3 regions of the Thalassospira sp. UBA848 genome follow, and region 1 is predicted to be linked to each of the others. Evidence: predicted binding sites of a transcription regulator. Region 1 holds the regulator's gene; each other region holds the start of a gene.

What was found. Region 1 encodes PhoB, which activates phosphate uptake and scavenging genes when phosphate is short. Its sites were predicted from a motif close to TNTCATAAAACTGTCA; they were not measured.
Region 2: B2R48_RS19570 (RNA degradosome polyphosphate kinase) is a predicted target of PhoB. The motif match lies at 1,505-1,520, and genes of this name have one in related genera.
Region 3: phnF (phosphonate metabolism transcriptional regulator PhnF) is a predicted target of PhoB. The motif match lies at 1,364-1,379, and genes of this name have one in related genera.

What each region holds. Positions count from the first base shown of each region.
Region 1 is NZ_DBGS01000135.1:30,147-33,425, forward strand. Features, by position in the region: gene B2R48_RS18435 (cation:proton antiporter) at 1-795, shown strand, start outside; gene phoB (phosphate regulon transcriptional regulator PhoB) at 877-1,575, opposite strand; gene phoU (phosphate signaling complex protein PhoU) at 1,593-2,315, opposite strand; gene pstB (phosphate ABC transporter ATP-binding protein PstB) at 2,338-3,141, opposite strand; gene pstA (phosphate ABC transporter permease PstA) at 3,143-3,279, opposite strand, start outside.
Region 2 is NZ_DBGS01000141.1:15,106-18,384, forward strand. Features, by position in the region: gene B2R48_RS19570 (RNA degradosome polyphosphate kinase) at 1-1,404, opposite strand, end outside; gene B2R48_RS19575 (SixA phosphatase family protein) at 1,606-2,154, shown strand; gene aspS (aspartate--tRNA ligase) at 2,393-3,279, shown strand, end outside.
Region 3 is NZ_DBGS01000110.1:19,205-22,483, forward strand. Features, by position in the region: gene B2R48_RS15200 (trimeric intracellular cation channel family protein) at 1-616, shown strand, start outside; gene phnF (phosphonate metabolism transcriptional regulator PhnF) at 640-1,353, opposite strand; gene phnG (phosphonate C-P lyase system protein PhnG) at 1,487-1,987, shown strand; gene phnH (phosphonate C-P lyase system protein PhnH) at 1,984-2,607, shown strand; gene B2R48_RS15220 (carbon-phosphorus lyase complex subunit PhnI) at 2,610-3,279, shown strand, end outside.

The DNA.
Region 1 (3,279 bases):
CGTGTCGCGCTTAGCCTTGCGGCGGGTGGCGAATTTGCCTTTGTGATGTTTGCACTGGCCGCGCAAAACGGGGCGGTGCCACTTGATATTGCGGCGATGCTGATCCCGGTGGTGGCGATTTCGATGGCGCTGACCCCGACCCTGATCAGTCTGGGCCACAAGATCGAGGAAAAGCTGCATCCCAAAGAAGAAGACCAGCTTGGCAGGATTTCCGAGGAATCCGAGGGCATTCATCAGCATGTTCTGGTGATCGGCAGCGGCCGTGTTGGTCGGGTTCTGGCACGGTTGCTCAAAACCCGCAACATCCCGTTCCTTGTCCTTGATAGTGACGCACAGCAGGTTTCGCGGGGGCGGGCAGAAGGCCTTCCGGTTTACTTTGCCGACGGGTCCAGACCGGAAACTTTCCGGGCTGCACATACGGATGAAGCAAAAATTGCGGTTGTTGCCATGGGGAACCCGCATGCCACGGAAAAAACCGTTGCCCTTTTGCGACAACATTACCCGCATCTGAAGATCTTTGCCCGTGCGCAGGACATCACCCATATCGGGCCACTGTCGCGCCATGGCGCGGATGCCGCCATTCCCGAAGTTCTCGAAACCGGCTTGCGGTTATCCGATCATGTTTTGGCCGCCTGCGACGTACCACAAGAAGATATCGATGCGGAAATCGCCAAGTTCCGCCGCGCGGATATGTTGTTGATGAACGAACTGGCCCCGCGCATGCAGCGCAAACAGGCCAGCGGGGATGCCAAGGAAAGCGGCACCAAGGACAGCACCACCAAGGACAAGCCCTGATCATCAACAGGACGAAACAAAAAACCCCCGTTGATACATGCAACGGGGGTTTTTTGATGACGTCGGTCGGGAAAATGACGTTTAGACGGCGGTTTCTGCATCCAGTGCATAACCGGCCGCACGGACGGTGCGGATGATATCGCGCGTACCCTTGACGTCGTTCAACGCCTTGCGCAGGCGGCGTATGTGAACATCAACCGTGCGGGTTTCGACATAGATGTTCGGGCCCCAAACAGCGTTAAGCAGCTGTTCGCGAGAGAAAACACGCCCCGGATGTTCCAGGAAATAGCGCAAAAGACGGAATTCCGTCGGGCCAAGATGGATGGCCTTGCCGTTGCGACTGACACGATGGGCGGCGAGATCCATTTCGATATCGGAATAGATCAACTGCCCTTGTGGTTGCGCCGGACCGGATCGGCGTAGCAAAGCGCGGATGCGGGCCAGCAATTCACCAATGGCAAACGGCTTGGTGACATAGTCATCAGCCCCGGTATCAAGACCGCGGATACGATCACCTTCTTCGCCACGGGCCGTAACCATGATCACCGGCAAATCGCGGCTTTCAGGTTTGCGACGGATCTGGCGGCAGACTTCGATACCCGACATCACCGGCAGCATCCAGTCGAGCAAAACAAGATCGACATGGGTTTCTGCCAGAATTTTCAACGCTTCGTCACCGTCTCCGGCTTCGACAACCTGCATCCCCTCTCGTTCGAGGTTGTAGCGCAACATGGTTACGATTGCAGCCTCGTCCTCGACGATAAGAACCGTTGGGTCCATCTTCCTATGCTCCAGTGTCACTCATTCGGTTCGACGACCGCGAAATTCGCAGCGTCGTTTTTTGGCCGATCAATCCCCGGCAGGTCTTCGCCCTTGATCCGGTAATAGATCGTCTCGGCGATGTTGGTGGCGTGGTCGCCAATACGTTCGATGTTCTTGGCGATGAACAACAGATGGGTCGACGCGGTAATGTTGCGCGGATCTTCCATCATGTAGGTCAGCAATTCGCGGAACAGCGAATTGTACATGTCGTCCACTTCCTGATCGCGTTCCCAAACCCGGTGGGCCTTTTCAGCGTCGCTTTCGATATAGGCGTCCAGAACATCCTTGATGATTTCCTGGGCCAGCTTGGCCATGTTCGGGATCGCCTGAACCGGGCGGATCGGCGGGATCTGGTTCAGAACCTGTGCGCGTTTGGCGATGTTCTTTGCCAAATCACCGATGCGTTCAAGATCGTTTGACAGCTTAAGGGCCGTAACGACCTGACGCAGGTCATCTGCCATCGGCTGACGCAGGGCCAGAAGACGGACGGCAAAGTCCTGTACTTCCTGTTCAAGAACGTCGATGCGCTGATCGGACAGGATGACTTTCTCGGCCAACTCGGAATCGCGTTTAACGATGGAACGGATCGACGAAATAAGCTGGCTTTCGGCAAGCCCGCCCATCTGCGAAATGATGTTGTTCAGACGGGTCAGTTCCTCGTCGAACGAACTTACGATATGGGTATGATCTTCAGCCATTTATGCGTACTCCTGGTGTCGCTTAACCGAAGCGGCCGGTAATGTAACCCTTGGTGCGTTCGTCCTTCGGGTTGGTAAAGATTTGATCGGTTTCGCCAACTTCAACCAGCTTGCCAAGGTGGAAGAACGCGGTGCGCTGCGACACACGGGCGGCCTGCTGCATGGAGTGGGTGACGATCACAATCGTGTAGTTCGAACGCAACTCATCGATCAGTTCCTCGACCTTGGCGGTCGCAATCGGATCAAGTGCCGAGCACGGCTCATCCATCAGGATGACTTCCGGGCTGACGGCCACCGCACGCGCAATGCAAAGACGCTGCTGCTGACCACCGGAAAGACCAGTTGCAGGCGACTGCAGGCGGTCTTTGACTTCCTTGAGAAGACCGGCACGTTCAAGCGAGGTCATGACGATTTCGTCAAGTTCATCGCGCGAATTGACCAAGCCATGAATACGCGGGCCATAGGCCACATTGTCATAGATGGTTTTCGGGAACGGGTTCGGTTTCTGGAACACCATACCGATGCGCGCGCGCAGCTGAACCACGTCAATGCGCTTGTCATAGATATCGCGACCATCAAGGGTGACTTCACCCTTGAGGGTGACACCGTCAATCGTGTCATTCATCCGGTTCAGGCAGCGCAGGAAGGTGGATTTACCACAGCCCGACGGGCCGATCAGCGCGGTCACCTGCTGTTCGGCGATATCAAGGTTGACCTCATAAAGGGCCTGATTATCGCTATAGAAAAGATCAAGGTTACGCGCGGTCATTTTCGGTTTTTCGACCGACGGCTCTGCCGTCATTGCGCTCTGGGATACAGCAGCCATTTTACCACTTCCGTTCAAATTTTTTGCGCAGATACACAGCCAGTCCATTCATCAGGACAAGGAAGGCCAGCAACACCATAATCGCAGCCGAGGTTTTCTCGACAAAGGCACGTTCCGGGCTGTCTGCCCACAGATAGA
Region 2 (3,279 bases), on a different contig from region 1:
CGGATGATAGTTGCCCGTCCCGAAGTGGGTGTAGGTCCGAAGACCATGGGTCTCACGGCGGACCACGAGCGAGATCTTGGCGTGTGTTTTCCAGTCAAGGAAGCCATAGACCACCTGACAGCCCGCACGTTCAAGATCGGCCGCCCAGCGCAGGTTGGCTTCTTCGTCAAAGCGGGCCTTGAGCTCGACCATGGCGGTAACGGATTTACCGGCCTCGGCCGCAGCGATCAGGGCCTTGACGATCGGACTGTTTTCGGACGTGCGATAGAGTGTCTGTTTGATGGTGACGACATCCGGGTCACGTGCGGCCTGCAACAGGAACTGCACCACCACATCGAAATCTTCGAACGGATGATGAACCACCAGATCCTTTTTGCTGATCGCGGCAAAGCAATCGCCCCCAAAGTCACGCACCCGTTCGGGATAGCGCGCGGCATAGGGCGCAAACAGAAGATCATGATGCAGATCGGAATCAATCAGTTGCTTGACGTCCACCACACCGAGCAGGCCATCAACCTTGACGACTTCCTCAAGCGCGACATCAAGTTCATCAATGACGAAATCCAGAAGGTCCTCGGGCATGCCCGCATTGACTTTAAGGCGGATGATGCTGCCACGACGGCGGCGTTTCAGAGCGGTTTTGAAAACGCGCACCAGATCTTCGGCTTCTTCCTCGATTTCAACGTCCGAGTCACGAATGACGCGGAAGAAGCCGTGCTCGATCATGTCAAAGCCCGGGAACATCTTGCCAAGATACAGCAGGATGGCCTGTTCGACCGGAAGATAGCGTTCATTGCGGCCCGGCAGGCGCAGGAAGCGACCGATCTTTTGCGGCACCGGGATTAGCCCGCGCATATTGTGCCCGTCAGCCGGATCAAACAGCTGCATGACGATGGCAAAGCCAAGGTTGGGAATGAACGGGAAGGGGTGCGACGGATCAATGGCAAGCGGGGTCAGCGTCGGGAAAATTTCGCGCATGAAATAGCCATCAAGCCATTTGCGGTCCGTCTGGGTCAGGTCGCCCTGGTCAATGACCGAGATGCCCTGTTTTTCCATTTCGCTGCTCAGTTGACGCCAGACGCGTTGTTGATCCTGCATCAATTGGTTGGCATCAAAGGTAATGGCGCGCAGCTGTTCGGACGGGCTCATGCCATCCTGACTGACCTTGGTCATGCCAGCGCGCATTTGCCCGACGAGGCCTGCGACACGCACCATATAGAATTCATCAAGGTTGCTGGCGGAAATCGACAGAAAGCGCAGGCGTTCAAGCAGCGGGTGCCCCTTGTTCTGGGCTTCTTCAAGAACGCGATTGTTGAATGCCAGCCACGATAATTCGCGGTTAATGAAGCGGCTTTCCGAATCAATGGTGATCGCGCTTGACTGAACTGCAGCGGCGTGTGTCACGCTATGCCTCCTGCGGATTGAGGGAACGTCCTTGAACTTATGCGACAGTTCCCGGTTGCAAATGGAGTATAGGATAACTGCTTGGGTGGGTGCAATTTTCTTAAATTTATGTGTCAGTTTTTCTAATAGCTTCCCGGCCTTCAATGTGGCATGCAGGTACACCGTTTGATCATTATTCGCGACTGCCAAACAGACGAAGACATGAAAACGCTGTTATTGCTTCGGCATGCAAAATCAAGCTGGGCGGACCCGGGGCGTTCGGACCATGACCGCGAGCTTAACCGTCGCGGTGAAAAGGCCGCCCCGTTCATGGGGCGCTATTTGCGTCAGCACGAACTGGTGCCTGATCTGATCTGGTGTTCGACCGCGGCGCGTGCGGTTCAGACCCTTGGTCTGCTTGGGCGTGATTTCGCGACAGATGCCGATGTCATCTATAACGAAGACCTATATATGGCCAGCGAGCGGGTGTTGCTTGAGAACCTGCATCACACCCATGAAGACGCAAAGCAGGTGATGTTTGTTGGCCACAATCCCGGGATCGAGGTGTTTGCCCAGTCGCTTTATGGCGACGGGAACGCGGACGCGAGGGAAATCATGGCGCGCAAATACCCGACCTGCGCCTTGGCGCATTTCGAATTCGATGTCGATCATTGGGGTGAAATCGCGCCCGGAACCGGACGCCTGATCGATTTCATCAAGGTCAAGGACCTTCAGGCGGTCAAGATCGGCCCGGAACCAATTGCCAAATGATTTGCTGATCTGCGTTACGGGCACTTGACGAAGGGCGCGTGTCCGCGTTTTATACCGCTGAAATTTGGGACTCCGTGCTTGAAGGGCAGGGAAACATCACACGCAAGCGCTGCGGATCGTACGCTGATTGATCTGTGGCGGGCACGTTGTGGTGCGTTTTTTGTTTGACAGCGCGGGTCTGGCATGCACCTTTGCGGCCAAATTTGCGGCCCAAGAAATAAAGCAACCTGGAATGACAATGCATCCTTTTCGCTCTCATAACTGTAATGCGCTGCGCGCGACTGACGCCGACGCGGAAGTTCGCCTGTCTGGCTGGATTCACCGTAAACGTGACCACGGCAACCTTCTGTTCGTAGACCTGCGCGACCATTACGGCATCACCCAGGTCGTTATCGACATTTCGAGCCCGCTGTTCGAAACGCTGGACAAAGCGCGCGCCGAAAGCGTGATCACGGTCGATGGCAAGGTTGTCAAACGTACGGCCGAGACCATCAACCCCAACTTGCCGACTGGCGAGATCGAAGTTTACGCATCGAACATCGAAGTGCAGTCTTCGGCCGAAGTTCTGCCGATGCCGGTCTTTGGCGATGTCGAATATGGCGAGGAAGTTCGCCTGCGTCACCGTTACCTTGATCTGCGCCGTGAAAGCGTGCATTCGAACATCGTTCTGCGTTCCAAGGTCATTTCGGCCATGCGTCAGAAAATGACCGCACAGGGCTTCCTGGAAATCCAGACGCCGATCCTGACGGCAAGTTCGCCGGAAGGTGCGCGTGACTTCCTGGTACCGTCGCGTATGCATCCGGGCCAGTTCTATGCCCTGCCGCAGGCACCGCAGCAGTTCAAGCAGCTGCTGATGGTTTCGGGCTTTGACAAATATTTCCAGATCGCACCGTGCTTCCGCGATGAAGATGCCCGTGCCGACCGTTCGCCGGGTGAGTTCTATCAGCTCGACTTCGAGATGGCCTTTGCCACCCAGGAAGACGTGTTTGCGGCGATCGAGCCGGTTTTGCATGACATCTTTGTCGAGTTCGGCGGTGGTCGTGATGTGACCCCGTATCCGTTCCCGCGCATTCCGTTCGATGAATCGATGGCGAAATACGGATCCGACAAGCCGGACCTGCGTAA
Region 3 (3,279 bases), on a different contig from region 1:
CTATTGGCTTGAACTGGCAGGGGTTGCTGTTTTTGCAATCACCGGCGCACTTGAGGCATCCCGTCGTCAGATGGACATGGTGGGGTTCATCCTGATCGCGACCTTTACCGGTATTGGCGGCGGCACAGTGCGCGATGTCATTACCGGGGAAACACCGGTGTTCTGGATCCGTGACACCACCTGGCTTGTGACCTGTGTCGGGGCAGCCGTGATCACGTATTTCACCGCCCATCTGGTCGAGCGACGCTATGTCGCCTTGCTGTGGCTGGATGCGCTGGGGCTGGCGATGTTCGGGGTTACCGGGGCTGCCATTGGCCTTAACCTGGGTGTATCGCCCCTGGTCGCGGTCATTCTGGGCATGATCACCGCCACCTTCGGCGGCATGGTACGTGACGTGGTGTGTAATGAAATCCCGCTTATCCTGCGCCCAGAGATCTATATCACCTGCGCCCTGGTCGGGGCGGCTATTTATGTTGTCGGCACTGCGATCCTTGAATTGCCGCGCGGGCCAATTGCCGTCATTGGCTTTTTTGCAGCCTTCGTGATGCGGGCAAGTGCGATCAAGTTCGGACTGCGTTTCCCGGTCTACAAAACCCGTCCGGGACGTGAATACTAGAAGACCATTAATCTGTCGACGACCTACTCGACGATCAGTTGAACCCGGTCGCTTGAAAAGGCGGTGACACCGTATTCAATCGGCACGCCAGCAGAATCGACGTCGACACTTTCGGTCGAAATCACCGGTCGGTTGCGCGCCTGCTTAAGCAGGTTTGCAACCCGCGATGAGGGCAGGGTCGCGGAAATGCGGGTGGTCTTGCGGCTGTAATCATCAATCCCGAAGCGTTTAAAGGCCTCGGTCAGTGACTTGGTCTCGACAAATATCTCGACAATCCCGTCAAACCTTGCAGCTGGCAGATAACTTGTCGCCACCGCAAGTGGCACACCGTCGGCCTCTGAAACAGAGAACAGCTCAATCACCCGCGTGCCCGGTTTGACATCCAGAAACTGTGCGACTGTCGCAGTGGCCTTGAGAACTTCTGACGAAACAAGGCGTTTGTCGGGCAAGCGATGGCGACCCGATACAATCTGCGAAAAGCGGGTTTTTGAGCCCAGCGGATAATCAAGGATCTGTTCCTGAACAAATGCGCCGCGCCCCTGTTCGACACGGACCACATTGGAATCGACCAATGCGGCCATGGCCCGGCGCACCGTATGACGATTGACGCCAAAACGCCGGACCAGTTCCATCTCGGTCGGCATCTTGTCGCCGGGTGCAAAGACACCATCCGAGATGTCAGCCAGAAGCTGCTTTTCTATTTGCTTCCAGATGGATAGCCCCGGTTCCCAATCCATTGCATTTCCCGTTCATAAAACTTTCACCGCAAGACCTTTGCCAAAGGTGCTGGATCGTCTTATAACGTCAATAGGTATAGACGTCTAGACAAATTTTAGATTTGTCGACATAAGATAAAAAGGGATCAGTTTGATGACGGCGCACCCCGCCCAGAATGCCCGGACCGATCAGAACCGGAACGCAGACACCCACACCGATCCGCAAATCGCTGCGCGGCAGAAATGGATGGCGGTTCTGGCGCGCACATCGCGCGCCCGGCTTGAAACCCAGTGGTCGGAAAATCACAGCAGCGAAAGCTGGACCCACCTGCGCGAACCGCAAATTGGCATGGTGATGGTACGCGGCCGTGCCGGTGGCGCCGGGCAGCGTTTCAACCTTGGTGAAATGACCGTGACACGCTGTGCGGTGACGCTGACTGATGGCACTGTCGGGCATTCCTACGTCAAGGGACGTGATCGTATTCAGGCACAATATGCCGCCCTGTTTGATGCGGTCATGCTGCGCGACGGATCGGCAAGCGACTTTATCGATACGCTAGCTGCCGAACAGGCCGCTGCCAAACGCGATCATGCCCGCAAGGTTGCCGCCACCAAAGTTGATTTCTTCACCCTTGTCCGCGGAGAAGACGAATGACGCCCCAACCCCAATCAACCACCGCCCAGACAAGTGACTTGCTGCCCGGTTTTGATCATGCGGCCTTTGACTCAAACGCTGTTTTTCGCGCCCTGCTTGATGCCATGTCGCGTCCGGGTCGCATTTATGATTTGCCGGTCGCCGTATCCGCCCCCGATGGCCTGAACAAAGCCGCCACTGCAACGCTTCTTGCCATGGCCGATATGGATACGACCATCTGGCTATCGCCAAGTTGCGCGACCAAGGCCGCCGGCGATCATTTGAAATTCCATTGCGGCTGCCCTCTCAGCACGGATGTCAAACAGGCCGATTTTGCGATTGCGCGCATTTCCGATGATCTGTCCTTCGTCACAGACCTTGCCGTTGGAAATGCGGAATATCCGGATCAATCGGCAACCCTGATCCTGATGGTCGATGAGATTTCAGATCGCCCGTCCATGACCCTTAAGGGCCCGGGCATCAAGGATACGCATAGCCTTGCGATCAAGGGGCTCCCCGAAAGCTTCCACGCATGGCGGGCAGAGAACCATCACCTGTTTCCGTGCGGCGTTGATGTGATTTTCGCAAGCGAAGCCCAGATCGCCGCCCTGTCACGCACCACCCGGATCGAGGTCAATTAATCATGTATGTTGCAGTAAAAGGTGGTGAACGCGCCATCAACAATGCGCACAAGCTTCTGGCCGAGCAGCGCCGGGGCGATACGGACATTGCCGAAATCGAAACTGATCAGATCGAACAGCAACTGTCACTGTCCGTCACCCGCGTCATGGCCGAAGGGTCGCTTTATGATCGCGATCTGGCCGCCCTTGCCATCAAGCAGGCCCGTGGCGACCTGATCGAGGCGATCTTTTTGATGCGGGCCTATCGCACGACGCTGCCGCGTTTTGCCTTTTCCAAACCGATCAAAACCGCCGAGATGGATGTTTCACGTCGCATTTCGGCAACCTTCAAGGACTTGCCCGGCGGACAGATCCTGGGCCCGACCTTTGATTACACGCACCGTCTACTGGATTTTACCCTGATGGCCAATGGTGAAGCACCGACCGAGGCACCAAGTGGTGAAAATCCGATTGATGAGAACATGCCGCGCGTTCTCGATGACATCCTGAACTATGAAGGTCTTATTCAGGATGAACCGGTTCCGGTCGATGAAGATGCCCCGGTCGCCGATCTGACCCGCGAGCCGGTCAAATTCCCTGCTGGTCGTGATCTGCGTTTGCAGAACCTGTCGCGCGGGGATGAGGGATTTGTTCTGGCACTCGGCTATTCCACCCAGCGCGGTTATGCCAACA